Regions from separate parts of the Arthrobacter sp. NyZ413 genome, predicted to be linked through region 1. Evidence: riboswitches for the same ligand, from Rfam matches in the RefSeq annotation. Region 1 holds a riboswitch; each other region holds the start of a gene.
The links. A riboswitch is a leader RNA that binds a small molecule or an ion and turns the genes downstream of it on or off. The one in region 1 is predicted to bind thiamine pyrophosphate.
Positions count from the first base shown of each region.

Region 2: another riboswitch for thiamine pyrophosphate. It lies ahead of thiO (glycine oxidase ThiO); the one in region 1 lies ahead of thiC (phosphomethylpyrimidine synthase ThiC).
Region 3: another riboswitch for thiamine pyrophosphate. It lies ahead of ABCW42_RS18635 (ECF transporter S component); the one in region 1 lies ahead of thiC (phosphomethylpyrimidine synthase ThiC).

Region 1 covers NZ_CP155434.1:2,795,427-2,805,348, reverse strand. The annotation lists gene ffh (signal recognition particle protein) at 1-711, shown strand, start outside; gene ABCW42_RS13100 (alpha/beta hydrolase) at 773-1,522, shown strand; gene thiC (phosphomethylpyrimidine synthase ThiC) at 1,523-3,346, opposite strand; TPP riboswitch at 3,342-3,450, opposite strand; gene ABCW42_RS13090 (amidohydrolase family protein) at 3,558-4,658, shown strand; gene ABCW42_RS13085 (VOC family protein) at 4,732-5,604, shown strand; gene ABCW42_RS13080 (hypothetical protein) at 5,692-6,135, shown strand; gene rpsP (30S ribosomal protein S16) at 6,328-6,744, shown strand; gene ABCW42_RS13070 (RNA-binding protein) at 6,746-6,988, shown strand; gene rimM (ribosome maturation factor RimM) at 7,132-7,677, shown strand; gene trmD (tRNA (guanosine(37)-N1)-methyltransferase TrmD) at 7,678-8,496, shown strand; gene rplS (50S ribosomal protein L19) at 8,782-9,141, shown strand; gene lepB (signal peptidase I) at 9,220-9,894, shown strand; gene lepB (signal peptidase I) at 9,895-9,922, shown strand, end outside.
Region 2 covers NZ_CP155434.1:3,129,464-3,139,385, forward strand. The annotation lists gene ABCW42_RS14540 (DUF3107 domain-containing protein) at 42-266, shown strand; gene ABCW42_RS14545 (hypothetical protein) at 318-620, shown strand; gene ABCW42_RS14550 (4a-hydroxytetrahydrobiopterin dehydratase) at 753-1,100, opposite strand; gene ABCW42_RS14555 (thiazole synthase) at 1,162-1,968, opposite strand; gene thiS (sulfur carrier protein ThiS) at 1,972-2,208, opposite strand; gene thiO (glycine oxidase ThiO) at 2,205-3,539, opposite strand; TPP riboswitch at 3,531-3,650, opposite strand; gene thiE (thiamine phosphate synthase) at 3,678-4,367, shown strand; gene ABCW42_RS14575 (RNB domain-containing ribonuclease) at 4,461-5,984, shown strand; gene ABCW42_RS14580 (DEAD/DEAH box helicase) at 6,243-7,934, shown strand; gene ABCW42_RS14585 (DNA-methyltransferase) at 7,943-8,806, shown strand; gene ABCW42_RS14590 (PHP domain-containing protein) at 8,840-9,685, opposite strand; gene ABCW42_RS14595 (aminopeptidase P family protein) at 9,766-9,922, shown strand, end outside.
Region 3 covers NZ_CP155434.1:3,989,623-3,999,544, reverse strand. The annotation lists gene ABCW42_RS18675 (Na+/H+ antiporter subunit A) at 1-2,184, shown strand, start outside; gene ABCW42_RS18670 (Na(+)/H(+) antiporter subunit C) at 2,181-2,636, shown strand; gene ABCW42_RS18665 (Na+/H+ antiporter subunit D) at 2,633-4,234, shown strand; gene ABCW42_RS18660 (Na+/H+ antiporter subunit E) at 4,231-4,797, shown strand; gene ABCW42_RS18655 (monovalent cation/H+ antiporter complex subunit F) at 4,794-5,072, shown strand; gene mnhG (monovalent cation/H(+) antiporter subunit G) at 5,062-5,493, shown strand; gene ABCW42_RS18645 (DUF4235 domain-containing protein) at 5,490-5,750, opposite strand; gene ABCW42_RS18640 (NUDIX hydrolase) at 5,810-6,529, opposite strand; TPP riboswitch at 6,661-6,799, shown strand; gene ABCW42_RS18635 (ECF transporter S component) at 6,874-7,503, shown strand; gene ABCW42_RS18630 (ABC transporter ATP-binding protein) at 7,503-9,092, shown strand; gene ABCW42_RS18625 (energy-coupling factor transporter transmembrane component T family protein) at 9,089-9,895, shown strand.

The sequences.
Region 1 (9,922 bases):
AACCTGGACGACTTCGAACTGTTCCATCCGGACCGCATGGCCTCGCGCATCCTCGACATGGGCGACGTCCTGACCCTGATCGAGCAGGCGGAAAAGGCGTGGGACAAGGAAGAAGCCGCCCGGATGGCGAAGAAATTCGCCGACCAGGAAGACTTCACCCTGGATGACTTCCTCGCCCAGATGCAGCAGATCCGCAACATGGGTTCAATGAAGAAGATGCTCATGATGATGCCGGGTGCCCAGAACATCCGCCAGCAGCTCGAGCAGTTCGACGAGCGCGAGATCGACCGCGTCGAAGCCATCGTCCGCTCCATGACGCCGCACGAACGTGTTGCCCCGAAGATCATCAACGGCTCGCGCCGCGCGCGTATTGCCCGTGGTTCCGGCGTGCATGTTTCCGAGGTCAACGGGCTCCTGGAGAGGTTTGCCCAGGCGCAGAAGATGATGAAGAAGCTGGCCCAGGGCGGTGGCATGCCGGGTATGCCCGGTATGCCCGGGCTCGGGGGCGGCGGCGCCCGCAAGGGAAAGAGCGCTCCGAAGAAGAAGGCACGTTCGGGAAACCCGGCGAAGGCCGCCCAGGAACTGCGCGACGCCGAGAACAGGCGGTCGAAGTCGGTTCCGAGCGGTGCGGCATTCGGCCAGCCCGGCGCGGACTTCGATCCGTCCCAGCTGAACCTCCCCAAGGGCTTCGACAAGTTCCTCGGCAAGTAAAGTGCCCGCTGCCGGCTTCGCCGGCAGCGGTGATGTCAGTCCCGTGACCTAGGCTTGAGGAATGCAAAAACACCGTGTTGTCTTCGTCCATGGGGCGGGCTCGTTCGGGGCCGCCGCCTGGCCGAAGCAGCATGGTATGGCCTTGCGTTTTGACGCGCTCTTCCTGAAGCGCCACGGTTTCGATGCCCAGGCCGAGCCCTTGGAATCGGATATCCCGGCAGATGTGGACATGCTCCTTGAGTGCCTTGGAGCCTCCGAAACCGTACCCGCCGGCGGTTCGGCGCGGGGCGGCCACGTCGTGGCGCACTCCCAAGGCGCGATTTCCGCCATGCTCGCCGCGGTGGAGCGGCCGGACCTTGTCCGTTCGCTCGTGTTGGTGGAGCCGGCGTGTTTGTCCTTGACGGCGGAGCTTCCGGCAACTGCTGCGTACAAGGCGCTCATGGAGCCGCTGTTCCGTGTCAGGCACGAGCTCAGCGATGACGACTACCAACGCGAATACCTGCGCCGGGCTTTTTCTTCCGAAGCGGCGGTCCCCGATACCCCGGAGGCCCGTCGGACGGCCCGCCGCCTGCGCTTGCAAGCCCCTCCCTGGGAGGCGCCCTTGCACATTGTCCCCGGCGTTCCCACGCTCGTCCTGACGGGTGGTTGGGAGCCACTCTATGAGGAGATTGCCGGCTACCTGCAGGAAACCGGTGCCCTCCACCGCATTGCGGCAGGAGGGCACCGGCCCAATGATTCAGTTGAAGGAGACCGGATTATCCGCTCCTTCATCGCGGACGTCAGCCGTGCCGGATCTGTCCACGCTTCCTGATCAGTTCACGTTTCCCGGGCCCGCCGTTGCGCCAGGCACTGACAGTTCCGGCAGGTAGACCTTGCCGCCTGAAGCGAGGAATTCCTCGCTCTTTTCGCGCATGCCGCTGTACATTTCCGCGATGGCAGCCTGGGAATCGGCGGAACCGTACTCGTCGCGGATGTCCTGGCTGATGCGCATGGAGCAGAACTTCGGTCCGCACATGGAGCAGAAGTGTGCGGTCTTGGCCGGTTCGGCCGGGAGTGTCTCGTCGTGGAACGCTTCGGCCGTGACCGGATCCAGGGACAGGGCGAACTGGTCGCGCCAGCGGAACTCGAAGCGTGCCTTGGACAAAGCATCGTCGCGTTCGTGAGCACCGGGGTGTCCCTTGGCGAGGTCGGCGGCATGGGCGGCGATCTTGTACGTGATCACGCCCGTCTTCACGTCGTCCTTGTTCGGCAGGCCAAGGTGTTCCTTCGGCGTGACGTAGCAAAGCATCGCCGTGCCGTAGCGGGCGATCTCGGTGGCGCCGATCGCCGAGGTGATGTGGTCGTATCCCGGCGCGACATCCGTGACGAGCGGGCCGAGCGTGTAGAACGGCGCGCCGTCACAGAGTTCCTGCTGGCGCTCGACATTCTCGCGGACAAGGTGGAACGGAATGTGGCCCGGACCTTCCACCATGACCTGGACGTCGTACTTCCATGCCCGCTTCGTGAGCTCGGCGAGCGTGTCCAGCTCGGCGAACTGCGCGGCGTCGTTCGCGTCCGCGGTCGCTCCCGGACGAAGCCCGTCGCCAAGCGAAAACGCGACGTCGTACTTGGCGAAGATTTCGCACAGCTCGTCGAAATGGGTGTACAGGAAGTTCTCCTCGTGGTGCGCCAGGCACCAGCCGGCCATGATCGAACCGCCGCGCGAAACGATGCCCGTGACCCGGTTGGCCGTCAGGGGGACGTAGCGCAGCAGCACACCGGCATGGATCGTCATGTAATCCACGCCCTGTTCGCACTGTTCAATGACAGTGTCCCTGAAGATTTCCCACGTGAGCTTGTTGGCTTCGCCGTTGACCTTTTCCAATGCCTGGTAGATGGGCACGGTTCCGATCGGAACAGGGGAGTTGCGGATGATCCACTCACGGGTGGTGTGGATGTCGTCGCCGGTGGACAGGTCCATGACCGTGTCGGCTCCCCATTGCGTCGCCCACTGCAGTTTGTCGACTTCTTCGGCGATCGAGCTGGTGACGGCGGAGTTGCCGATGTTGGCGTTGATCTTCACCAGGAAGGCCTTGCCGATGATCATCGGCTCGGACTCGGGGTGGTTGATGTTGTTCGGGATGATGGCCCGGCCGGCAGCAACCTCGCTGCGCACCAATTCGACGTCGCAGTTCTCGCGGAGGGCGACGTACTGCATTTCGGGCGTCACGATGCCTTGTTTGGCGTAGTGCATCTGGGTGACGGTTTTTCCGTCGATGGCACGGCGGGGGACGGGTTGCGCGCCTTTCCACTCATCCGAGGCGGCGCCGCGGCGCACGGCCGACTTGCCGTCGTCGAGCAGGTTGCGTTCGCGGCCACGGTACGCTTCGGTGTCACCGCGGGCTTCAATCCATTCGTTGCGGAAAGGCTGGAGGCCCACTACGGGATCGCTACCGGGGCCGGCCGTGCGGTACACCCGGAAAGGAGCATTCCCCTCGCCGTTCGGCGAGGGTTCCAAGGCGATTTCCGTTACTGGTACCCGGATTCCGGTCTCAGCGTCCTCGATGAACGCAAGCGAATGCGATTTCAGCGACTGCGTCACCTCGCGGTCCGCTTCATTTTGGGTAGGGCTAAGCTGTGCTTCTTTGGAGCTCACTTGAGTACTCACTTCCTTCGCCGGCATTACCCGGACAGGTTCGACGGTCGCAGGCTGCGTCAGCCTGATCTCAGCCCCTGGCAAGGGCCCCCGTGTGGTCGTAGACGAAGCTACCACACGCGGAAGCTGCTGTGGCGTACATGACAGGAAGGAACATGCCCGCGGCCGGGTAGGGCTCGGCCGAAATGCGCTGCGGTCCTACTCTGGAAACATGCCAGAGATCATCGAATTCAGCGGCGTGGCGCTGACCGGCCCGGAAGAAGAACGGCGCGGCCTGTGGTCGGTCGACGGACGATTGACCTTTGTCCGGCCGGACGGCGCGCCGTCGGCGATCCTCGATGGATGGGTGCTGCCGGGACTCGTGGACGCCCATTGCCATGTGGGCCTGGGCAAAGGCGGAGCGGTAGACGAAGAGACCGCCCGCGTGCAGGCCGCAACCGACCGGAACGCCGGAACCCTCCTCATCCGGGACGCCGGATCCGCCAGCGACACGCGCTGGTTGCAGCACCGGCCGGACATGCCCCGCATCATCCGTGCCGGACGGCACCTTGCCAGGAAGGGGAGGTACATCCGGGGACTGGCGGAAGAAGTCGAGCCGGAAGGCCTGGTGGAGGCGGTGCGCAAGCAGGCCCGCTTCGGGGACGGGTGGGTCAAGATCGTAGGGGATTGGATCGATCGTTCGGTGGGGGACCTCGGCCCGTCGTTCCCCGCGGCCGTGGTGAAGGACGCCGTCGCCGCCGCGCACGACGAAGGCGCCCGGGTTACAGCCCATTGCTTTGCCGAACAGACCATCGACGACGTGCTTGACGCCAGGATCGACTGCATCGAGCACGCCACAGGCTTACTTCCGAGGCATATTCCGCGATTGCTCGATCAGGGTGTCCCCATCGTCCCCACCCTCGTCAACATCGCGACCTTTCCGGACATTGTGCAACAAGCCGCGCCGAAATTCCCCTTGTACGCCGGCCACATGGCGGCGCTGTGGGAGCGCCGATACGAGCGGGTCCGTGAGGCGCATGAAGCCGGAATCCGGATTTACGCGGGAACGGACGCGGGCAGCGTCATCAAGCACGGCCGCATCGGCGAGGAAATCCTCGAGTTGCACCGGGCCGGGCTTCCTCCCGCGGCGGCCCTCGATTCCGCGTGCTGGTCCGCCCGGAACTGGCTCGGAGCGGACGGCATCAGCGAAGGTGCCAGTGCCGACGTCGTGCTTTATGCGAAGGATCCGCGCGCTTCGCTCGACGTCGTCCTGAATCCGCAGACGGTGGTTCTTAGGGGGAGCGTTGTGGACAAAGACGTCGATGAGGAATAAATTGAAGCTTCAAGTAATTTAGATATGTAAAGGGTCGTCGATGGGCGGCGACCACAAGAGCCGGGAGTTTCACATGACCACCACACCCAGCCAGGATCTCCTTCCTGCCGACCTGACCATGGGCACCGTGATGCTCAAAGTGGGGGACATGAAGCTCATGGCCGACTACTACCAGCGGGCCTTGGGCCTGGAGGTCGTCGCGGAGCAGGACGGCGGGCTCTACTACGGCAGGCTCGGCAAGCCGCTGGTGCACTTGGCGCCCGCTTCGGGACTCCAGATCCCGGGGCGTGGGGAAGCGGGCCTCTTCCACACAGCGTTGCTCTTCGAAGACCGGTCTTCCTTGGCCGCGACTGTCGCAACGGCCGCCCAGTATGAGCCGCACGCCTTCGCCGGAAGCGCGGACCACCTCGTGAGCGAAGCTTTCTACTTCACCGACCCCGAGGGCAACGGCATCGAGCTCTACTACGACAAGCCACGCGAAGGCTGGGAGTGGAACGGCGCCTCCGTAGTGATGGACAGCTTGCCGCTCCCGCCGCAGCGCTACCTCCAGCAATTCCTGAGCGAAGAATCGGTGACGGGCCAGCATGAGGCCGGTGCCGGCGTCGGGCACGTCCACCTCCAGGTCGGCGATGTCCAGACCGCCCACGACTTCTATGTCGACACCCTGGGCTTCGAGAAGACTGCCGGTTGGCACGGGCAGGCGCTCTTCGTCTCCGCCGGCGGCTACCACCACCACATGGCCATGAATGTCTGGAACAGCCGCGGCGCCGGTCCGCGCAAGGATACGCTCGGCCTTGGCGAAGTGGTCATCGAAGTTCCGTCAGGTGACGACGTCGGCGCGCTCGCCGACCGCCTCAAGGTCGCCGGAATTTCTTCCCACCACACGGGAGCGGAGTTGCGCTTCGAAGACCCGTGGCGCAACCGCCTCCGGATCGCCGTCCGCTAGCAAGCTAAACTTGGGGCTTGATGGCGTGGCGCCTGTTTCAGGCGCCGCGCCGCGCTCCGTCGGCACCACTGAATGAGGGTAGTTTCCATGGGCTTTGCTGAAATTTTTGTTGCCACCCACGATGAAGCAATCAAGCGGGCATCCGCCCTCGAGAAGGGGAGTGGAGTTGCGGGAAGCGCGGTGCGGATCCCGGACATCAGCGACTTCGAAGTGGAGCAACTCGGCGATCTTGCCGGAACGGCCGTGCATGCCGCAGGCGCCGACTACGAACTCGCCTTGGTGGATGTTGCCAGCGATGCGTTGCTTGGCGTACCTGAAGCCATGGTGCGGGCCTTGTCCGAACTGCTGAGCTACGAGACCGAGGGCGAAGGAAGCGTGCTCGAGGACGTCGCGGATCAGTGGGCGGCCCAGGAGGACATGCCTTTCGATGCGAGGCAATCACGCCTGTACGTCCAGCAGTTGGCCGCGCTCGCCACTGATGTGGACAAGGTCGACCGCGCCGGGCTGTATGTCTGGTCCGTAGGGGAGTAGCCGCCGCCCGACCCGCCGGCCGGCCGCGGTTCGAAATCCTGTCCGCCATCTGGCACAATGGACAGGTACTTGATCCTCGCGGCCCCTCTCTCCGTGGGTGCATCTTGTCCTTGGAACCCTCAAGTATGGCCCGCCCCACGGGAGCAGAACGACGGGTTCAACCCCGTTTCAGAAACAGGAGTGACCACAAAAGTGGCCGTAAAGATTCGCCTCAAGCGCTTCGGTAAGATGCGCGCACCGTACTACCGCATCGTCGTCATGGACTCCCGCGCCAAGCGCGATGGCCGTGCAATCGAAGAGATCGGCAAGTACCACCCCACCGAGGAGCCCTCGTACATCGAGGTTGCCTCCGAGCGTGCCCAGTACTGGCTGTCCGTCGGCGCGCAGCCGACCGAGCAGGTTGCCGCGATCCTGAAGATCACCGGTGACTGGCAGAAGTTCAAGGGCCTCCCGGGCCAGGAAGGCACGCTGAAGACCAAGGTCGAGAAGCCTGCTTTCGTTGCGCCGGAGAAGGGTTCCGTCATCATCCCGGAAGCCATCACCAAGAAGGCGAAGCAGGCTGAGGCTTCCGAGGAAGCTGCAGAAGCAGAGACCACCGAGGCTGAGTAGATTGCTGGCAGAAGCGCTCGAACACCTGGTCCGTGGGATCGTTGACAGCCCCGAGGACGTCAAGGTCACTGCCAAGAACAACCGCCGTGGGGAGTCCCTCGAGGTGCGCGTTCACCAGGACGACCTCGGACGGGTGATCGGTCGCCAAGGACGCACCGCGCGCGCATTGCGCACTGTGATTGCGGCCTTGGCGGGCGGCGAACAGGTCAGGGTCGACGTCGTCGACACCGACCGCCGCCGGTAACGCGCTCAGCAGTACTTGTCTTTGGTCCCGCCCCTTCACCGCACGTCGGTGGAGGGGCCGGATTGTTTTACGAGGGCGGGACCGATTTTCAGCCGGGTCCAGCCTTGCCCCTCCCCGGCCCAGCGAGAAATCAGAGGAATCCCATGCAGGTCCAGGTTGCCCGAATCGGCAAACCCCACGGAATCCGTGGCGAAGTCACCGTCCAGGTGCTCACCGACGCTCCCGACGAGCGATTCGTCCGGGGAACCGAATTTGTGGTGGAACCGGCAAAAGCCGGGCCTTTGACCATCAAGAGCGCCCGCTGGAACAAGGACATCCTGTTGCTTGGCTTCGAAGAAGTCGCCACGCGCAACCAGGCAGAGGAACTCCGGGGCGCGAAGCTGTTCATCGAGACCGAAGAGCTTGACGAGGACGACGACGAAGGCTGGTACGAACACGAACTGCTCGGCCTCGACGCGCGCGTCGGCTCGCAGACCGTGGGCAAAGTAACCGCGCTCAACACGATGCCCGTGCAGGACCTCCTCGTCATCGAAGACGCTGCGGGCCGTGAGATCCTCGTGCCGTTTGTCGAGGAGATCGTCCCCGAGGTCAACCTCGAAGAAGGCTATGTCCTCCTCACGCCGCCGGCCGGCCTCTTTGAGCTGAACGTCGACGACGCCGAAGGCGCCGGCTCCTCGAACGGGGACTAGATGCGCATCGACGTCGTCAGCATCTTTCCTGAGTACCTGGCTCCGCTTGAGCTCTCGCTCATAGGGAAAGCCCGGCAGGATGGTCTCCTGGAACTGAATGTCCACGACCTGCGGACCTTCACCACGGATAAGCACCGAACTGTGGACGATACCCCGTATGGCGGTGGGGCCGGCATGGTGATGAAGCCGGAGCCGTGGGCCCAGGCGTTGGAATCCATCGCTACGGGCGGGACGACCCCTGAAGGCGGGGCTGCCAAGAAGCCTGTCCTGATCGTCCCCTCACCGGCGGGGGAGCGCTTCAACCAGGCCCTCGCCTACGAGTTGGCCGAAGAGGAACAACTCGTCTTTGCCTGCGGGCGGTACGAGGGGATTGACGAACGCGTCATCGAGTGGGCGGCCGGCCATTTCACCGTCCGGCCCATGAGCTTGGGAGATTACGTCCTCAACGGTGGAGAAGTTGCCGTCCTGGCAATGGTTGAGGCCATCGGGCGGTTGCTTCCCGGCGTCGTCGGCAACCCGGAGTCGCTCGTGGAGGAGTCCCACTCGGACGGCTTGCTTGAGTATCCGGTCTACACGAAGCCTTCTTCCTGGCGGGATCGGGACGTGCCGGCCATCCTCTTGAGCGGCAACCACGGCAAGATCGCGCAATGGCGCCGCCATGAGCAGTTTCGCCGCACCGCGGCGCGCCGTCCCGACTTGCTGGCAGAGTTCGACGCCGGTGCGCTGACCCGGGCGGACAAGGCAGCTTTCGGGGAACTGGGCTATGACGTCGTCGACGGCCGGCTGCTCCTCCGCCCGGAGGCCGGTTCCGCGGACTGAGCCCGCCGCCGTCGGGCACTTTCCCCTGATGCCCCGCCGCAACAGGCGCCCTGAGCGCGGGATTGGCTGGAACTTTCGAGGTGTGGCAGAATTAACCCTTGTGTCTACTGGGTTCGCGCCTGCCACAGGGGGAGCGACACCAACAGCATGACAACCCGGAACCATCAAACAGCGGTGGGATCGGGCATTGAATCTTCGGCGGTTATTTCCGGATGGCCTTGTGCCCCGGGCTTGCCCGCCGTGACCCAAAGTGGATGACCTGTGGCGTTCACCAGGAGTGGATTAATGCATATCCTCGATAGCGTAGATGCAGCTTCGCTGCGCACCGATGTTCCCGTGTTCCGCGCGGGTGACACCATCAAGGTTCACGTGAACATCATCGAAGGCAAGAACACCCGTGTCCAGGTATTCCAGGGCTTCGTCCTTGGCCGCCAGGGCGATGGCGTCCGTGAAACCTTCACCGTCCGCAAGGTTTCCTTCGGTGTCGGCGTCGAGCGTACCTTCCCGGTACACTCCCCGATCATCGAAAAGATCGAGGTCGTCACCAAGGGTGACGTCCGCCGCGCCAAGCTTTACTACATGCGCGCACTGCGCGGTAAGGCTGCGAAGATCAAGGAAAAGCGCGACTTCACCGCTGCCAAGTAGGTCTAGCGACCGCCAGCGGGTTCTGGATTCGTGACCGGCCCGTGCCGGAGAAATCCGCAACGCAACAGGAAACGAATCATGGACCACGCAGAACGCCAGCCCCGGAAACGGGGCTGGCGTTTTGTTTTGCTCGCGTTGGTCCTGGCGGTGGCCATCAGCGGACTTGTCCGGTCCCTTTGGCTCGACGTCTACTTCATTCCTTCGGAATCAATGGAGCCGCTCCTGGGCACTGGAGACCGGATCCTCGTCTCGCGGACGGACTTCGCCGCGGACCCCATCCGTCGCGGAGACATCGTGGTTTTCGACGGCAGGGGTACTTTTGCTCCGTTGAACAGCGGCAAGGGTCCGCTCGCTGACGCAGTCGGTGCACTCGGGCACTGGCTGGGCCTGACTGGTAGTGACACGACGTATGTCAAACGCGTCATAGGGCTTCCCGGCGACCACGTTGTATGTTGCGGGGCCGGCGGTAAGCTCACAGTCAACGGCCAGCCGCTTGAGGAACCCTATATTTATCCGGGGGACACGCCGAGCGAGGAGAAATTCGATGTCATCGTGCCGCAGGACAGGTTGTGGCTGATGGGGGACCATCGTTCACGGTCCGCCGACTCGCGTAGCCTCCTGGGTGCGCCGGGCGGGGGAATGGTGCCGCTGGAGCGCGTCATCGGGCGTCCGGTCCAGATCCTCTGGCCGCTTGATAGATTTGCAGCACTGCCTCGCCCCGCGCAGGCCACACCTTCGAAGAACGGACAGTAGATGCCGGACATAACTCCCGGGAAGCCAG
Region 2 (9,922 bases), 330 kb from region 1:
AGCACTGAGTAAATTCTTTTGATTGGCTGGGAGGCCCTGCTGTGGAAATAAAGATCGGCATTCAGAACGTTGGCCGTGAGATCGTGCTGGAGTCCGCGTTGGATGCCGACGCCGTTGCCAAGATCGTGGGCGAGGCCATTTCCGGCGGCAAGGACCTTCGCCTGACGGATGAGAAGGGGCGCCAGATCATCGTTCCCGGCAACGTCCTGGGCTACGTGGAGATCGGCGCCGAGGAAGTTCGCCGCGTCGGCTTCGGCGCCCTCTAGGCAACACCCGACGCCGGCAATTTCAGGAACACCAGCGAGCCAGGAGTCCGCATGCTTTCACTTGTCATCGTGGTGCTAGCCACCGTCGCCACAGGCTTCATCGTCTGGGGTAACGACAAACGCCGTGGAACGTATGGAATCGCCTTGCCCGCAGGCGCGTCCGTGACCGTTGGCATGCTTAGTTGGATGGTCTTCATCCAACTCGGCTTCGGCTACCTGCCCGGCGTTACGTGGATTCCTTGGGTTTTGCCGATCGTCCTGGGCACGGTGGCGGCTATCTTGCTGGCGATCTTCCTGGGCCGTACCCGCGCAAAGCACGACCTCACGAAGCTGACGGCAGCCCTGAAGCTCTGACCGCGACTTTACCGAGCGGCCTGGAAACACGGGCGGCAGCCAAGCAACAGTGACCACGCACCGTCGGTGCGTGGTCACTGTTGTTTAACGTCACTGTTGTTTAACGTCACTGTTGCTTAACGTCAAGACTGCCTAACCCGGCTCGGCATCGGGGTATCGTTCCGGCTGGGGCGCCGCTCCAAGTTCCCGGGCGGTCCTGCCCACCTCGGTGGCTGCGCGGATGTCGCGCCCAGTCACCTCACCGCCGGCATCGTGCGAGCTGTAGCGGACGAACACCCGGTTGTAGCGCCAGTCCAGGTCCGGGTGGTGGTTCTGGGCCTCAGCGATGCGCCCGACGGCGGCAATCAGCTCAAGCGCGGCAGCCGACGTCGGGCATTTGAAGACGGTGACCACCGCGCCAGAGCGGTATTTCCAGTCCGGCAGTGCCGCCAAGGCGGCGTCGAGCGCCGGTCCGGTGAGGATTTGGTCCTTGCCCGCCATGTTCGTTCCTTCCCCGGCGTGCCTCCGTTTCGGGAGGCTTTATGCGACGGGCTGATTGCCGCTAGAGGAACTCGGCGCGTCCTTCCATGGCCGAGGACGCCAAGGCGTGCTCCCGCCGCGGGATACGGCCCGCTTGCCTTGCCAGCCTACCGGCGATGACGGCATGTTTGAAGGCTTCGCCCATCTGGACCGGGTTCTGTGCGCGGGTGACCGCCGTAGCCAGCAGAACAGCATCGCAACCGAGTTCCATGGCCAGGGCGGCGTCGGAGGCGGTGCCGATCCCGGCGTCGAGCACTACCGGCACGGAAGCACGCGACACAATCAGTTCGATGTTGTGCGGATTCAGGATGCCAAGGCCCGTGCCGATCGGTGCGCCCAGCGGCATCACGGCGGTAGCCCCGAGGTTTTCCAGGCGAAGGGCCAGGACGGGATCGTCGTTCGTGTAGGCAAACACCTTGAAGCCGCGGTCCACGAGCTTCTCTGTTGCGTCCACGAGCTCGACGGCGTCAGGAAGGAGGGTGTGTTCGTCGGCGATGACTTCGAGCTTCACCCAGTCCGTTTCGAGTGCTTCCCGGGCCAGTTCGGCCGTCATCACGGCGTCTTTGGCCGTGAAACAACCGGCGGTGTTGGGCAGGACGCGGATTCCGTGGTCTACGAGCAGTTGGAAAAGTGAGCCGGTTTCCGACGGCGAGTACCTGCGCAGTGCCACCGTGGTGAGTTCGGTTCCGGACGCGAGCAGGGCTGCGCCCAGTCCGTCGAGGCTCGGCGCCCCGCCCGTCCCGGTGATGAGCCGCGAACTGAATTCGACGCCGTCGATCACCAAGGAATCGGTAACGGTGCCCGCACTTTGGGTGCTTGTTGTTGTCATGGTTCAGCCTCCTTGGACTGCTGTAACGATTTCGAGTTCGTCGCCCTCTGCGAGCGCCGTGGCCGCCCATTGGCTGCGCGGCACCACTTCGGAATTGCGTGCGACGGCGACTCCGATCTTGAGTCCGTCGCTCGCCTGGCCGTTGGCGTCCAGTGCGCGTCCGGTGATGTGGCTGACGACAGTAGTGACCGATGCGCCCTCACCCAGGGTGTGTTGGGCGCCGTTCAGTTTGATGTTCATGCGTAATCCTTCGAGAGGTGTTGGCAGGTCAGGTCCTGGTCTCCGTCAGCGGAGGCAGTTCCTGTGAGTGGTCGTGAGAAGCGGCCGGGCCGGAATTTGTTCCAACGCGGATCGGCGACGTTGTCCATGATGTCGACGCAGATCCGGCCGGCTGCCGGGGTGAGGAGCACGCCGTGCCGGAAGAACCCGGTGGCGACGATGAGGCCCTGCACGTCCTCGCCGCCAGTGTGACCCGAGGTTCCGGGGCTTTGGACGCGTCCCAGCAGCGGCGCGTTGTCCGGTGTGCCCGGGCGGGCGCGGGCGGTTGCTTCCAGGAGTTCGAGTTCGGATACCGCGGGCACCAGCACTTGGGCGTCGCGCAGCAATTGGTAGACGCCGCCGGCGGACACTGGGTTGTCCGATGTTCCCGCGCCGGACAGGTCGTCTTCCCGTTGCGTCGCCCCGATGACCACGGTTCCGTCTTCGCGCGGAACGATATACACGGGCACGCCTCGGACCATGCCCCGGACAGTAGCCGTCACGAGGGGCTGGAGCTTGTCCGGAACGCGCAGCCGCAGGATGTCTCCATAAACAGGACGGAGCGGGAGGCTGAGCCCATCCGGCAATTCTCCGAGCGCGGCGGCACCGAGTCCGTTGGCGACGATCGTCTCGGTGGCGAAGACTCGCGTACCCGATTCGAGTGCCACTCCGGCGACTCGTCCGCTGTCCCACAAGAGCTGCTTCGCCCGGTCGGGGACAGTGACGCCGTCGTCGGTTCCCTCGGTCCAGGTGGGATCGGCGGGCTCGTGGTCTTTCAGCGCGGCCAGGATGGTGGCCGCAAGCCTGCGGGGATCCACTTGGTGGTCGCCGGGAATGGCGAACGCGCACGAAATCTGCGGACTCAACAGCGGTTCCTGTTCCCGGGCCTCACGGACAGGCACTGACTCCACCTGGAGACCGTGGGAACGCTGGACGTCCCGCAGGTCGGCGAGTGCGCGCCGGTCCGCTGCGTCCGCGCCGACGGCGAGGGTCGGCGTCGTGCGGTATCCCGTGCCATGTCCGGAAGCCGAGGCCGGAAGCGATTGTTCGAATCCGGGCCAAAGCGCCGACGATTCGAGCATGAGCTCCAGGAGGTCCTCTTCCTGGTAGTGCAATTCGCTGACGGGCGCCAGCATGCCGGCGGCCGCGAAAGTGGCGCCGCTGGCTGGCGCGGGATCGATCAGCGCAACTGAGCGGCCAGATTTTCGGGCCTCCCACGCGATGCCGAGGCCGATGATTCCACCGCCGATCACGGCTACGTCGGCCTGCAGGCGGGCAGGCTGGAATGTGTTCTGGGGTTTTGGCTCGTCCATGGAGTCCTTCCCTACGCCGGTACTAGCCGGATCAGGTCAAGCGGTCGGCGCTGAAGCCCTCTCAGCCGCGCGGCGATTGTGACTGCCGCCGCGGCTCCCGCGGTACCAGCCCAGTTTAGAGGAACTACTCTGTTTTCCATGACCCTGAACGATGTCCACACCACCGCCCGCCTTTACCTCTGCACCGATGCCCGCAAGGAGCAGGGCGATTTTGAACAATTTGTCGATGCTGCGTTCCAAGGCGGGGTGGACATCATCCAGTTGCGGGACAAGAGCCTTGAGGCAGCCGAGGAGCTCGAACTCCTCGAGGTCCTGCATGCGGTGGCACAGCGACACGGCCGCTTGTGGGCCGTGAACGACCGCGCCGACATCGCTTCCCTGTCTGGGGCTCCCGTGTTCCACATCGGCCAGAAGGACATTCCGCTGCGCTCCGCCCGGAAGCTCCTCCACGATCCCACTGTTATCGGTCTCTCCACCCACTCGCCGGAGCAGATCGACGCCGCGATCGCCGCATCGCCCGGCCGCAGCGGACTCGACTACTTCTGCGTGGGACCCGTGTGGGCGACGCCCACCAAGCCGGGCCGTACCGCCGTCGGGCTCGAGTTGCTGAAGTACGCTGCCGACGCAGTGAAGAGGGCGGATGAGGAAACCGTGGGAGGCGTCGTGCTGCCGTGGTTCGCCATTGGGGGCATCGACCTCGGCAACGTCGACGCCGTCGTGGAGGCGGGCGCCAGCCGCATCGTCGTGGTGCGGGCGATCACGGAGGCGACGGACCCGACGGCGGCTGCACAGTCGTTGCTGGCTGCCCTCGATGCGGCGGCCGCGTAGGCGCGCTGCCGCGAACAGGAACGGGCCGGGAGACAGTGCCTCCCGGGGTCCGTTTGGCAGACTCCGGGAGGTTTTGGAGTTACCCTGACTTTCGTGTCACATCAGCTAGCCCCGAACGTCAGTGAAGCCGCGAACACGCTGGCGGAAGCGCTTGCGTCCCTTCGAACGGAACTTGAGCTGCCTTCCGGCTACCCCGCTGATGCACTGCGCGACGCCGAAACCGCAGTGTCCCGCCACACCCTGCCCGCCGTCGACCTGACGGACGTTCCTTTCATCACGATCGACCCCGCTTCGTCCACGGATCTCGACCAGGCCCTCTTCATCGAACGCGAGGGGAACGGTTACCGGGTTCTTTACGCGATCTCCGACGTTCCATCGTTCGTGCTTCCCGGTGGCGCGCTCGACGCCGAGACCCGCCACCGGGGGCAGACCTACTACGCTCCGGACGGCCGGATCCCGCTGCACCCGGAAATCATCAGCGAACGCGCCGGGAGCCTGCTGGCCGGGCAAACGTGCAGCGCGTTCGTCTGGGATTTCGACCTCGACGCCGACGCCGAGTTCCGTGCTGTCTCCGTCCGGCGTGCGAGCGTCCGGAGCCGCGCCAAACTCAATTACAAGGGTGTCCAGGCGGAGATCGATTCCGGAACGGCCGATCCGGTCCTTCAGCTCCTCAAGGAGGTGGGGCTCAAGCGGGTGGAACTCGAGAGGCTTCGCGGCGGGGCAAGCCTGAACATGCCGGAGCAGGAGATCGTGCAACTGCCCGACGGCGGTGGCTACCGGATCGTTGCCGCTCCGTCGCTGCCGGTGGAGGACTGGAACGCGCAGATTTCCCTCATGACCGGGATGGCGGCGGCCCGGCTGATGCTCGACGGCAAGGTGGGAATCCTCCGCACGATGCCGGCACCGGATGAGCGGTCCTTGCTCCATTTCAAGCGCCAGACGGGTGCGCTCGGCAAACCGTGGGATGACGGGATCAGTTACGGCGAATACTTGCGGACCTTGGACGCCAAGGATCCAAGGCAACTGGCGATCCTCCACTCGGCCGGGATGCTTTTCCGCGGCGCGGGCTACACGCCCTTTGACGGCGAGGTACCGGAGAGCGTCATGCAATCCGCGATCGGCGCACCGTACGCCCACACGACGGCTCCGCTGCGCCGCCTGATCGATCGTTTCGTCCTGGTAATTTGCGAGGCGCTCAGTGCCGGGACGGCGATCCCTGCGTGGGCGCGCGACGCCCTGCCGAGCCTGCCGGAGATCATGGCGTCTTCCGACCAGCTTGCGGCCCGGATGGAGCGGCTCGCGCTTGACACCGTGGAAGCTGCCCTCTTGGTGAACCATGTCGGCCAGGAATTCGACGCAGTGGTTATCGCCGGGTCAAAGCCCTCGAAGAACAACGGAAACGGCAATGGCAATGGGAACGGCGCCAACGGTAACGGCAACGGCCACCCCTACGGCACCGTCCAGATCGCAGAGCCCGCGGTCACCGCACGCTGCGAAGGAGAGCTCGAGTCCGGGACGAAGGTCCGGGTGAAGCTCCTTGAAGCCAACATCGCCACTCGCCAAATCACGTTCGAACTGCTTTCCCAGGCCGATGCCTTGGGCGTTCAGGAGCCCTGATCCGGGTTTTCCCGCGTCCTCACGCTAGACTGTGGGGGTAGTAATGGATGCCCGGTCGTTGATTCAGTTAAATTCTTGACATCAACAAGCCCGCCCCTACGCGATCTTGAGATACACCAGCTGGTCCCCAGTGCCAGTATTTAGATAGCCCGCGATCGGCTTCCACTGGATTTGCCCGCGCGCCATCCGTGCTCCGGAACGGCATTGCCACCACCGTTGAGCACGCAGCGCGGCCTAAATGAATAAGGAAACTCCACCGTGAGTGAATTGCACACCCATGAAGTCCTGACAGACGGAACAGAAACAATTGAGCCCGAAGAAACCATCTCTTCGGACGAGACGCCCCACGAGATCGCCGAAAAGTCCTTCGCCGACTACAACGTCCGCGCGGACATCGTCGAATCCCTCGCCGACGCAGGGATCACCCACCCGTTCCCCATCCAGGCCATGACCCTTCCGGTAGCCCTCGGTGGTCACGACATCATCGGCCAAGCCAAGACCGGCACCGGAAAGACCCTTGGGTTCGGCATCCCGGCCCTCCAGCGAATCGTGGGACGGGACGATCCGGGCCACGATAAACTGGCGGTCCCGGGCGCGCCGCAGGCCTTGGTGATCGTCCCCACGCGCGAACTCGCCGTGCAGGTGGCCAACGACCTCCAGACCGCTTCCAGGAAGCGCAATGCCCGGATCGCAACGATCTACGGCGGCCGCGCCTACGAACCCCAGATCGAAGCCTTGCAGAAGGGCGTGGAGATTGTGGTGGGCACTCCGGGCCGCCTGATCGACCTCTACAAGCAGCGCCACCTGAGCCTGAAGAACGTCCGGATGGTCATCCTCGACGAAGCCGACGAGATGCTCGACCTCGGGTTCCTCCCCGACGTAGAGACTCTCATTGCCGCCACCCCCGCGGTCCGGCAGACCCTCCTCTTCTCCGCGACGATGCCCGGTCCGGTCATCGCGATGGCCCGCCGCTACATGACGCAGCCAACACACATCCGGGCCGCGGATCCGAACGACGAAGGCCTGACCAAGCGGGACATCCGCCAGTTGATCTACCGCGCCCACAGCATGGACAAGACCGAGGTCGTGTCCCGGATCCTGCAGGCCCGCGGCCGTGGCCGGACCATCATCTTCACGAAGACCAAGCGCACCGCGGCCAAAGTCGCCGAGGAACTGGTCGACCGCGGCTTCGCGGCTGCGGCCATCCACGGCGATCTCGGCCAGGGTGCCCGCGAGCAGGCCCTGCGTGCCTTCCGGAACAACAAAGTGGACGTCCTTGTGGCAACGGACGTCGCCGCCCGCGGCATCGACGTCGACGACGTCACGCACGTCATCAATTACCAGTGCGTCGAAGACGAGAAGATTTACCTGCACCGCGTTGGCCGCACCGGCCGTGCCGGCAACAAGGGAACCGCCGTCACGTTTGTGGACTGGGACGAAGTCCCCCGCTGGGCCCTGATCAACAAAGCCCTCGGCCTGGACACGCCGGAACCCGTGGAAACCTACTCCTCCTCCCCGCACCTTTTCAGCGACCTCGACATTCCGGAAGGCACCAAGGGCCGCTTGCCGCGGAACCAGCGCACCCTTGCCGGAGTCGACGCTGAAGTCCTCGAAGACCTGGGCGAGACCGGCAAGAAGACTTCCCGTTCGCGCGGCGGCTCGGCCGGCGGACGTTCAGGGCGCGACGGCGGCCGCGGCGGACGCCGGGCAGCCAAGTCCGGAGACGCTTCCTCGCAGGAAAGCACGGGCGAGGGCGGACGCACCCGCACGCGCCGCCGTCGTACGTCCAATGGCGAAGCAGCCGCAGCAGAAGGTTCGGCCCAGACAGCGGACGCCCAGTCCGGCGAAGGCACCGAGAAGCCGGCCCGCGCCCGCCGCTCGCGCACCCGCCGGCGCAACGGCGAAGTGGTTTCCTCCCCGGCCACGTCCGGCGAGAGCACCGAGGCTTAACGGCCTCAATGACTGACATTGTTTGGGCGCCGGACGGCAGCAACCTGGTGGTTCACGCGGACAACGCGGTATTCCTCCCTACGCTGCCGGACGGCGCCTTCACACTGATCTATGTGGACCCGCCATTCAACACGGGGCGCGTCCAGCGGCGCCAAGAGACGCGCATGGTCCGCAACGCCGAAGGCGACGGCGACCGCGTCGGGTTCAAGGGGCGCTCCTACGACACCATCAAGGGCGCCCTGCACAGCTACGACGACGCCTTCAGCGACTACTGGTCGTTCCTCGAACCGCGCCTCCTTGAGGCCTGGCGGCTCCTCGCCGACGACGGAACCCTGTACCTGCACCTCGACTACCGGGAAGTGCACTACGCCAAGGTGATGCTGGACTCGATCTTCGGGCGCGAGTGCTTCCTGAACGAGATCATCTGGGCCTACGACTACGGCGCCCGGGCCAGGAACCGCTGGCCCACCAAGCACGACAACATCCTCGTGTACGTCAAGAATCCGGGCAAATACCACTTCGACAACGCCGAAGTGGACCGGGAACCATACATGGCGCCAGGCCTCGTCACGCCGGCCAAGCGCGAACTGGGAAAGCTCCCCACTGACGTGTGGTGGCATACGATCGTCTCGCCTACCGGCAAGGAGAAGACCGGCTATCCGACGCAAAAGCCGGAAGGCCTCGTCCGCCGGATCGTCACGGCCTCAAGCAGGCCCGGCGATTGGTGCCTGGACTTCTTCGCCGGCTCGGGCACGCTGGGCTCGGTAGCGGCGAAACTGGACCGCAAGTTCGTGTGCGTGGACCAGAACGCCCCCGCCATCGAAGTGATGCGCAAGCGTTTGGAAGGAAAAGCCGTCTTCCACTCCGCCTAGGGCGCGGTCACTTCCCGCGTCCGGCGCGGGAAATCAACGGACGACCTTGCTCCCGGTTCCGAGTTCCTCGATCAACGCAAGGACATCCGGAGACGTCAGGTTCTCCCCTAGCAGGTTGGGCTTCCCGGTCCCGTGGTAGTCCGAAGAACCCGTGATGAACAGGCCCTGCTCCGCGGCGAGGCGTCGCAGGAACGCCCGGCCTTCCTCCGGATTGTCGCGGTGATCGACCTCGAGTCCCTGCAAGCCCGCGTCAATCATTTCCCGGTAGGTGCGCTCGCCCACCACGCGGCCGCGAGCCGAAGCGACCGGATGGGCGAAGACCGCTACGCCGCCCGCCGACCGTACAAGTTCGACGGCGATGGCAGGGTCCGGAGCGTAGTGCTGCACGAAGTACCGCGAATGGGAGGTCAGGATCGCCGCGAACGCCTCCGACCGGTCCGCCACCGCCCCGGCAGCCACTAGCGCGTCGGCGATGTGCGGCCGCCCCACCGTCGCGCCGGGCGCCACATGGTGGATGACATCGTCCCAAGTCAACGGATAGTCCTCCGCCAACAACGTGACCATCCGCTTCGCGCGCGTGAGCCGCGCATCCTTCGCCTTGGTGATTTCGTCAAGCAAGCCGGGGTGCGCGGGATCGTGGAGGTAGCTCAGGAGGTGGACGCTGATTCCCTCCTGGGTGCGGCACGAGATCTCCATGCCCGGCACGAACGCCAGGCCATATTCACGCGCCGCGACTGATGCCTCGTCCCACCCAAGAGTGGAGTCGTGGTCGGTCAACGCCACGGCGTCCAGGCCTGCTGAAGACGCCGAGGCGATCACTCCAGCGGGAGGCTCGGTGCCGTCGGAAACATTGGAGTGCGCGTGCAGGTCGATCTTCACCCATCAAGCGTATTTGATCGGGGCCAGCTTGCGCCGGTGCGCCGTTGGCCTAGCGTCGGCCTTGATGGGACGATGGGACGGTGAATGATGCACATAACACCCAAAACGGTGAAAACACAGCCTCCCAGCCGTTGGAGGAGCGCGTCAACAACCGCTCCCAGCGGCCCACGTCGGACGCCTTCAAGGCGTTCATGGCCAGCAACTGGGCTCCCGCCCCGCAGGAAACCCCTGCACGGG
Region 3 (9,922 bases), 1.2 Mb from region 1:
CGTCAGACCGATATCAAGCTCATCCTTGCCTATGGCACCGTCAGCCAGCTCGGCTTCCTGACCATGGTTGTGGGGCTCGGCAAGCCCGACGCCGCGTTGGCCGGACTTGCGCTCCTGCTGGCGCACGGCCTGTTCAAAGCAGCGCTGTTCCTGGTGGTGGGCATCATCGACCACCAGTCCGGCACACGGGATATCCGCAAGCTTTCCGGGGTGTACCAGTCCTCGCGGGCCCTCGCCATCGTGGCCGGCATCGCCGCCGCCTCCATGGCCGGGGTTCCGCCGCTGGCCGGTTTCGTGGCCAAGGAATCCGTGTTCGAGGCGTTCGTCCACTACGGCGCGGATCCGGCGTCGGAACCGTGGGGGCCAGTGCTCCTGGTGGGCCTCGTGCTGGGATCCATCCTCACCTTCGCCTACAGCGCCCGTTTCATGTGGGGAGCTTTCGCCACGAAGCCCGGCGTCGACCGGACTCCGTTCAAAGCCATCAAGCCCTCTTTCCTGGCGGCACCCGCCGTCTTGAGCTTCCTCACGGTGGTTTACGGCCTCTGGCCGGATCCCGTGGACAGCTGGATCCAACCGTACGCGGCAGTTTTCGGCGGAAACCACGACGCCGGCACCGTCGCTTCGAGCGCAGGGCACCTTGCGCTGTGGCACGGATTGACGACGGCGCTCGGGCTTACCGCCGTTACCTTCGCCGCAGGTATCGCCATGGTCTACGCCCGGAACTTCGTATCCCGGGCCCAATCCCGCGTCCCTGACTGGATCGACGGCGACCGCGCCTACCAGCGCACCATCGGTGCCTTGGACGACGTCGCAGTGTGGGTGACCGGACGCACGCAACGCGGTTCCCTCTACTTCTACTTGGCGGTCATCCTCACCGTCGCCTTCGCAGTCCCGCTCACGGCCCTCATCATGGCCAATAAGCCCATTCCCGGCGGCCTGTACCTGATAGATCCGAATTCCCCGCTTCAAGGCATCGCCGCTGCCGGAATCATCGTCGGTGCCTTGGCCGCCGTCCGTGCCAACAAGCGCTTCCTAGCAGTGCTGATGGTGTCCGTGACCGGGTATGGAATCGCGTTGTTGTTCGCGTTCCAAGGCGCGCCGGACCTCGCCTTGACCCAAATGCTGGTTGAGACCATCATCCTGGTGGCTTTTGTCCTGGCGATGCGCAGCCTTCCTCCGGAGCTCCGGGACCGGACCGGCGGCAAATACCGGGTGGTCCGCGTCATTATCGGCGTCGCGTTCGGCGTGACCATGATCTTCGTGGCGATCTACGCCATGGGGGCGCGCATTTCCAACCCTGTTTCGCTGTCCTTCCCCCGGCTCGCCTACGAGGGCGGCGGCGGCCTCAACGTCGTCAACGTGACCCTCGTGGATATCCGGGCGTGGGATACCTTCGGCGAGATCTCGGTCCTCGCGGTCGCCGCTACCGGCGTCGCGAGCCTGATATTCGTCCGCAGCCGGGGTGAACGCATCGTCAAGTCCGCAACGGTGCCCGAAGGCAGCGTGGGGCGGCGCCCCGCCGTCGGGGGCAATTCGCGCGAGGAAGCCTCCTTGGCGATGGTCCGCAAGTTCGCCGGATCCCTTGCCGATCCCTGGCTCGTGGCGGGCCGGACCCTGGCACCGGAGCGCCGCTCGATCATTTTCGAAGTGGTCACCAGGCTGATCTTCCACTCGATGATCGTGTTCTCCGTCTATTTGCTGCTCGCAGGCCACAACTTGCCGGGCGGAGGCTTCGCCGGGGGACTTACGGCCGGCCTCGCGCTCACCATCCGTTACTTGGCGGGCGGCCGTTTCGAGCTCCGTGAAGCCGCGCCGATCAGCGCCGGCATGCTGCTCGGAACAGGCCTCGCGACGGCGGCCGTCGCCGGGTTCGTGCCGCTCCTTTTCGGTGGCCAGGTCTTCCAGAGCGCCATCTTCGAGTTCTGGCTGCCGCTGTTCGGCGACATCAAGTTCGTGACGTCGACGATTTTCGATATCGGTGTCTACCTCGTGGTGGTCGGGCTTGCCTTGGACGTGCTGCGCAGCCTTGGCGGCGAGATCGACGAGCATTTCGAGGAAACGGCCAGCGCGGACGCCAAGCGTTCATGGGTTTCCCCAGCCGGTTCGGCCGGCCCGGCATCGGCCGAAACCGCGACCACCGTGCCAACGACGACCACCGCGCCAACCACAAAGAGGACCCCATGAGCGTCAACTTGACCTTGTTGATCGTCATGGGCGTGCTGTACGCATGCGGGATCTACCTCATCCTGGAGCGCAGCCTGACCCGCGTCCTGCTGGGACTCATGCTCCTCGCGAACGCGACGAACCTATTGATCCTGGCAACCGGCGGGTACGCGGGACTTGCCCCGCTGTTCAGCAAATCCACCGACCCCCACGACTACAACGATCCCCTGCCGCAGGCCTTGATCCTGACATCGATCGTGATTTCCTTCGCGGTCACAGCCTTCATGCTCGGAATCATCTACCGGACCTGGGCACTGGCGCGGCAAGACGACATCCAGGACGACGCCGAAGACCGCCGCGTCGCCAAGACCCCCAGCTTCGACGCCGAGGACGACTCCGTGGTTCCCGAAGAGACCTCGGAATTCCCTGTTACTGAAGTGCCCGCCGCCGCCAAGGAAGGAGCCACCGAGTGAACATCGCCAGCCTGGCACCGCTCGCCGTCGTCCTTCCCATCCTCGGCGCGGCACTCACCTTCGCCCTGAACCGGAATCCCCGGGCGCAGCGCGTAGTCAGCATCGGCCTGTTGTCCCTCACATTGCTGTTGGAATGCTGGCTCCTCGCCTCGGTCTGGACCACCGGGACAGCATCCGTCACCCTGGGCGGCTGGCTCCCGCCGTTCGGCGTGGTGATGGTGGTGGACCAGTTTTCTTCGCTCATGCTGGTGGTTTCCTCCGTGGTCAGCCTCGCCGTCCTGGTCTATGCGACTGGCCAAGGCATGGCGGACGGGGACAGCGAAGCGCCGGTATCGATCTTCCACCCGACCTACTTGATCCTGGTTGCCGGGGTTTCCAACGCTTTCCTCACGGGCGACCTCTTCAATCTCTACGTCGGCTTCGAAATCCTGCTCACGGCGAGCTACGTGCTCATGACGCTGGGCGGGACCGGTCCGCGCATCCGCGCCGGCGTCACTTATGTTGTGGTGTCCGTGGTGTCCTCGGTGCTGTTCCTGATCGCCATCGCCATGATCTACGGCGCCACCGGAACCATCACCATGGCCGATCTCGCAGTCAAGTTGGCCGGCTTGGATCCGGGAACCAGGAACCTGCTGCACGTCATGCTCCTGGTGGCCTTCGGCATCAAGGCCGCCGTCTTCCCGCTCTCCTTCTGGCTGCCAGACTCCTACCCGACGGCACCCGCGCCGGTCACCGCGGTGTTCGCGGGCCTGCTCACCAAGGTGGGCGTCTACGCCATGGTCCGCACCGAAACATTGCTCTTCCCCGGCGATACCCTCAACGCGCCCCTTATGGTGGTGGCGTTGTTGACCATGGTGGTGGGGATCCTCGGCGCGATAGCCCAAAGCGATATCAAACGTCTGCTGTCCTTCACTTTGGTGAGCCACATCGGGTACATGGTGTTCGGCCTGGCAATGTCCTCGGTTGCCGGACTGGCCGCTGCCGTCTTCTACGTGGCGCACCACATCACCGTCCAGACCAGCCTCTTCCTGGTGACGGGCTTGATCGAGCGCCGTGGCGGAAGCTCATCCATGGACAGGCTCGGAGGGCTCGCCAAGTTGTCTCCGCTCTTGGCCCTCCTGTTTTTCATTCCGGCAATGAACCTCGCCGGAATCCCGCCGTTCTCCGGATTTCTCGGGAAGCTTGGCCTCCTGCAGGCCGGGATCGCGCTTGGGACACCGCTGGCCATCACCTTGGTGGTGGGAGGCGTGGTCACGAGCCTCCTGACCCTCCTGGCAGTTGCCCGCGTGTGGAACCGCGCGTTCTGGCGCAAACCCGAGGACGCGGAATACCCCGATCGCGTCCTGAAGGACACGGCCGGTGTGGGCCTGCTTCCGCGGTCCATGGTGGGAGCCACCACGGCCCTGGTGGTGTTCGGCGTCGCGTTGACTGTGTTTGCCGGTCCGCTCTTCCATTTGGCAGGCAACTCCGCCGAACAGATGCTGGACCGGACGGCCTACATCCATTCGGTACTGGGGGACAACGCCCACGTTCCAGGAACCGCGGCGCCGGGTGTCCAACCGGGTGTCCAACCGGGTGTCCAGGGGAGCGGCAAATGAGCCGCAAACGGATCTCCTTCCGCACCGAACTTCCCCTCCTCATTTGGCTCGTGGTGGTCTGGGGCGCGCTCTGGCGCGACTTCAGCCCCGGCAACCTCGTCTTCGGCGCCATGGTGGCAGTGGTGGTTGCCCGGGTGTTCTACTTGCCTCCGGTCGAGCTCAGCGGGCGCTTCAACGTGCTCCGGGCCATTCCTTTCGCCGTGGTGTTCCTCGGCAAAGTGGTGGCAGCGAGCTTGAACGTGATGTACCTCGCTATTTTCCGGGGACCCGCGGTGACCAACGCCGTCGTCGCCGTTCCTTTGCGGAGCCATTCAGACCTCATGGTGACCGCCACAGGCCACGTGATCTCGCTTATTCCGGGGTCCCTTGTGGTGGAGGTGGACCGCTCCACGTCCACGCTGTACATCCACGGGCTCAACGTCCGGAACGAAGCCGACCTCGCCAAGCTTCGGCGCGAAGTCCAGGACACAGAGGCAGGACTGATACGCATCATGGGAACCCGGGCCGAAATGGAAGCACTCCAGGCCGAAGGATGGCCTGCAACGAGGGGAGCCCGATCGTGAAAGACCTCGTCCTGATCGTCACAGCGGTGATCCTGAGCCTCGCGGCGGCCGGCGCGATCTACCGGATCGCCGTCGGGCCTTCCCTGTTGGACAGGGTCCTCGCCTCAGACGTGCTGCTCGCCATCCTCGGCGCGGCCCTCGCAATCGATATGGCCGTCAACCGGCACCTCAACAACCTCGTGCTGCTGGTTGCCTTGGCGCTCATTGGATTCATCGGTTCCGTGACCGTGGCCCGCTTCGTCGCCGACCGCAGGGGGCAGGTCAATGACTCCTGACGCCACCGGAATGGACGCCGTGATCGACGCCGTCACCGCGGTCTTGCTGATTGTCGGCGCCCTCATGTCGCTTGGCGCCGCGATAGGCCTGTTGCGCTTTCCCGACCTCATGAGCAGGATGCACGCGGCCACCAAACCGCAGGTACTGGGACTGTTCCTGGTCCTGGCCGCCATAGGCCTTCAAATGCGCGAATGGTGGGTGTGGCCGGTCCTGCTGGTTGCCTGGATCTTCCAGCTGCTCACCGTGCCCGTATCCGCCCACATGGTGGGCCGCGCAGGTTACAGGACCAAGCACCTCCACCCCGAGCTGCTCAGCGCCGACGAACTGGAAGCCGTGGTGCTTCGGGCTGCGGGCGAACAAGCGTCTGCTGGCGAAGAACCAGCCGGGGAAAAGGACGAAGAGGCCGGCAAGCAGCCCTAGACGATGTCCTGGGTCTTCTGGAAGCGGACGATCGCGCGTTGCGTGCCGCGGTTGGCCAGGACCTGGATGACTGTGCTGACGGTTGAGGAAATCAACGCGAAGGTAAGCGCCGAACGAAGGCTCTGGGGGGTTTCGTCCTTGTCGGTCGGCGGCTTGTTGCCCGTGGTCTTCTCCCAGACGGTGTTCACGATCTTCGTTCCGACCAAGCCTGCGACGATGCTGATGGCGGTGCCCATGAGCTTGATGAGCATGTTCATTCCGGGACTCCTTCGTTTGGCGAAACTGGGGCCGTCCCCAGCCTAACCCCACAACCGGCTCACGCGTCCGGCCGGCCCTGCTGCCGGGCTTGGCGCCGGAGCCGGAAGAACTCTTCGAGGGCGCCGGGTTCCGGCCGGACGGGGAAGATGTCCCGATCTTCGGCTTCCACCGCGTCCATCGTGCCGAGCCTGAGGAGTTCTTCCAGCAGGGCCAAGGTGGGAGGCATCAGCTTGAGCGTACCGGCGGCCTCGGATTCGAGGATTCCTTGCACGGGCAACCAGACTGAAGACGACGCCTCCGTTGTCTGGTGCTGCGGCTCGGACCCGCGATCGGGGAAGGCCAAGTAGAAGAACGTGTCGAAACGCTTGGGCTGGTCTGCGGGAGTGACCCAGTTTGCCCAAGGGCGAAGGGCCGTGGCCGGGAGCTCCAGCCCGGTTTCCTCGAAGACTTCGCGCTGGGCGGCGGCCAGGACGCGTCCCGCGTTGTGCCGGGCCGAAGCGGGATCGGTGGCAAGGCTGCTCCGGTGCCACGCGGACGCGTGCCGCTCGACGACGTCGTCCGTGAAGTCCCAGCCGGAGCTGTCCACCTGGTCGACGCGCCCGCCCGGGAAAACCACCATGCCGGCGGCGAAGTCCATGGTGGATACCCGGTGCTGGACAAAGACCTCCAAGCCGGAAAGTCCAGTCCCTTCGTCGTCAGGAATAGCCACGTCCCGGACAAGGATCACGCTCGCGGCGAGCCTGGGTTCGGCCACCTTTGGGCTGTTCGCTTCGCTCATGCTTGTCACCATACCGGGGCCTGCCTGGGCCGGCGTCTCCGGTGATCCAGCAGGTTGAGACGCAATCGGGTCGCAAAGGGTCCAAAAACAAGCCGAGGTGTAAACTGAACCACGCCCAGAAAGGGTGCATTTGATAACGACAGGGGAGCGCCGGCCGTCGTGCCCGCAGCAGTGCGGACGCGGAGGATGGGCGCTGAGAGTGCGGATAGCCGCAGACCCTCGAACCTGATCCGGCTAGTACCGGCGCAAGGGAGTCGAGTTCTCAAAGTGTCCGGAAACCGGCGCGGCGGAAGCTGCCCAGGAAGCCGCAAACACTTTCCCCTCCTGTTCCTCAGGAGGACAAAATGACTGGTGTTTCTGCAAGGCCGGGCATGGCCAAGCCCGGTTACAACTGGCGCGTCGTCGACATCGTCGTGGCTGCGCTGATTTCCATCGCCGGCGGCGTGATCTTCTGGGCATGGGACCAGATGGCCTTGGTTGCCACACCGATGAGCGCTTCCTACCCGCCCTTGTCCGGCATCATCGCCGGCGGTTGGATGATCCCGGCCGTCCTCGGCATGCTAATCGTCAGGAAGCCCGGCGCGGCCATCTTCTGCGAGACGGTCGCGGCCACGAGCGAACTCTTCATGGGCTCCCAGTACGGCACCACGGTGCTGATCTCGGGCGTCCTGCAGGGTCTTGGCGCCGAGCTGATTTTCCTGGCCTTTGTGTACAAGAAGTTCAACCTGCCGGTTTCGTTGCTGGCCGGGGCAGGCGCCGGCCTGTTCTGCGGTCTCAACGATTCCTTCCTCCCGTGGGGCTGGAACATCGCCTACGAGCCCATCGACAAGCTTGCCTACATCGCGTTCTGCACGGTTTCCGGTGCGGTAATCGCCGGCGCTTTGGCCTGGATCGCCACCCGCGGCCTTGCCAAGACAGGCGTCTTGAGCGCATTCGCGTCCCGCAAGGCCGCTTCGGAGTCCGTCTTTTCCTGATGCCCAGTACTGATTCCGGCACCGCTGCCGTGGTGCGGCCCGCCGCCATTTCCGCGCAAGGGTGGGGTTGGCGGCACTCGGGCCGCGCCACGCAGGCCATCCATGCCCTGGACCTGGACATTCGTCCGGGCGAGCGGGTCCTTTTGCTTGGACCTTCGGGCGCGGGCAAATCGACGCTCCTTCACGCCCTTGCCGGCGTCCTTGGCGAGGAAGGCGACGACGCCGACGAAACCGGCTCGCTGCTGGTGGATGGCGAGTCGCCGCGCGCCCGTCGCGGAAGGGCCGGACTCATGCAGCAGGACCCGGAAACCCAGGTGGTCCTGTCCCGCTTGGGTGACGACGTCGCCTTCGGTGCGGAGAACCTCAGGGTGCCTCGGGAGGAAATCTGGAAGCGCGTCCATGAAGCGCTCGACGACGTCGGGCTGAGGAGCAGCGCGGGCGACGGTTTTGCGCTGGACCACCCGACGTCGGCCCTGTCCGGCGGGCAGAAGCAGAGGCTCGCGCTCGCCGGGATCCTCGCGATGCGTCCCGGTCTGATCCTCCTGGACGAGCCGACCGCCAACCTTGACCCGGCCGGCGTGCTGGAAGTCCGGGATGCGGTGGGCCGTTGCCTGGACAAGACCGGCGCCACCCTTGTGGTGGTGGAACACCGGGTTTCCGTGTGGAAAGACCTGGTGGACCGGATCGTGGTCCTCCAGCCAGGCAGCACCTCCGAAAGCGGTTCGACGCCGGCCGTCCTGCTCGACGGCGCGCCCGACGCCGTGCTGGCGCAAGCGAGGGACATGCTCATTGCTGCCGGCGTGTGGGTACCCGGTTACGTTCCCGCCACCCGTGCGCGCACGGCAACCCCTGGTTCCGGATCCACGGCACGGGACGAGGTCCTGCTGAGCGCCCGTGACCTCGCGGTTTCGCGTGAACCTGCGCGCCGTCGCGGATTCAAGTCCATCCCGCCGGTCCCCGTGCAGTCGGGCCTCGATGCCGACGTGCTGGCCGGCCAGGCGCTCACCATCACCGGCCCCAACGGCGCGGGGAAATCGACCTTCGCCCTGACGCTGGCCGGCCTGTTGGCGCCCGTGTCCGGAACGGTGAGTGCCGCCGTCGGGCTCAGTGACGGCGCCGGCGCCGATCCGTTCAAGTGGAAAGCCCAACAGTTGATCTCGCGGATCGGGACCGTGTTCCAGGAGCCCGAACATCAATTCGTGACCGGCCGCGTGCTGGACGAGCTCATGTTCGGGCCCAAGCACCTGGGCCACGGCGAGGACCGCGTGGACGAACTGCTCGAGCGGCTACGTTTGGGCCACCTGGTGGACGCCAACCCGTACACGCTCTCCGGGGGCGAAAAGCGCCGGCTGTCCGTCGCCACCGTGCTCGCCGCACACCCTCGCGTCCTGGTGCTGGACGAGCCGACGTTCGGCCAGGACGCCAACACGTGGGCCGAACTGGCGTCCTTCCTGTCCGAACTGCTCGACGCCGGCACATCGGTTGTTTCCGTGACCCACGACCAGGAGTTCACGTCCGTCCTGGGCGGAACCGAGATGCGGCTCGAAGCTGCCTTTCGGGGGCCGCGACAGAAAGCTGGAGCGGCATGAGGCAAGAACTGAACCTGCGCGGCAACAACGCGCTCCTGACCCGCGCGAACCCGCTGGCGAAGTTCGTCGCCGTCTTCATGGTGACCCTGGTGCTGGCGTTGTCCATCGACTTGGTTTCGGCGTCAACCGCCCTTCTCGGTGAACTGGCCCTGTTCCCCTTGGCCGGCCTCACTTTGCGCCTCTTGTGGCAGCGCGGATGGCCGCTCATCGTCGCGGCGGCCTTCGGCGGCTGGAGCACGGCGATCCTTTCGGCGGACAGCGGCAGGGTGTTTTTCGACGTCGGAATCTGGTCCATCAGCGAAGGCTCGCTCACACTGGGCCTTGGGTTCATGCTCCGGGGCCTGGCGATCGCCTTGCCGGCCGTCCTCCTTATGAGCTGCACCGACCCCACCGACCTCGCCGACGCTTTGGCGCAAAAGGCGAAGCTACCGCACCGTTTTGTGCTGGGGACCTTGGCCGCGCTGAGGCTGGTCGGCCTTGTGGCGGAGGAGTGGCAGACCATCGGCATGGCGCGTCGTGCGCGTGGCGTCGGCTCGCATGGAAGTCCCGTCCAACGCTTCAAGGCGATGCTTGGCCAGAGCTTCGGGTTGCTGGTCCAGGCGATCCGGCGGGCGTCCCGGCTGGCGGTGACCATGGAGGCGCGCGGATTCAGCGGCGGCCAGCGGACTTGGGCCCGCGAATCCACGTATAGCCGCCTGGACGCGTGGGTCCTGGTGGGCGGGGCAGTCCTCGCCGGTGCCGCCATGCTTGCCGCCCAATGGGCGGGGACGTGGCACTTCGTATGGCTTAAGCAGTCCGGCTAGCCTGGGCGGTTTCACCCCCGACGACCC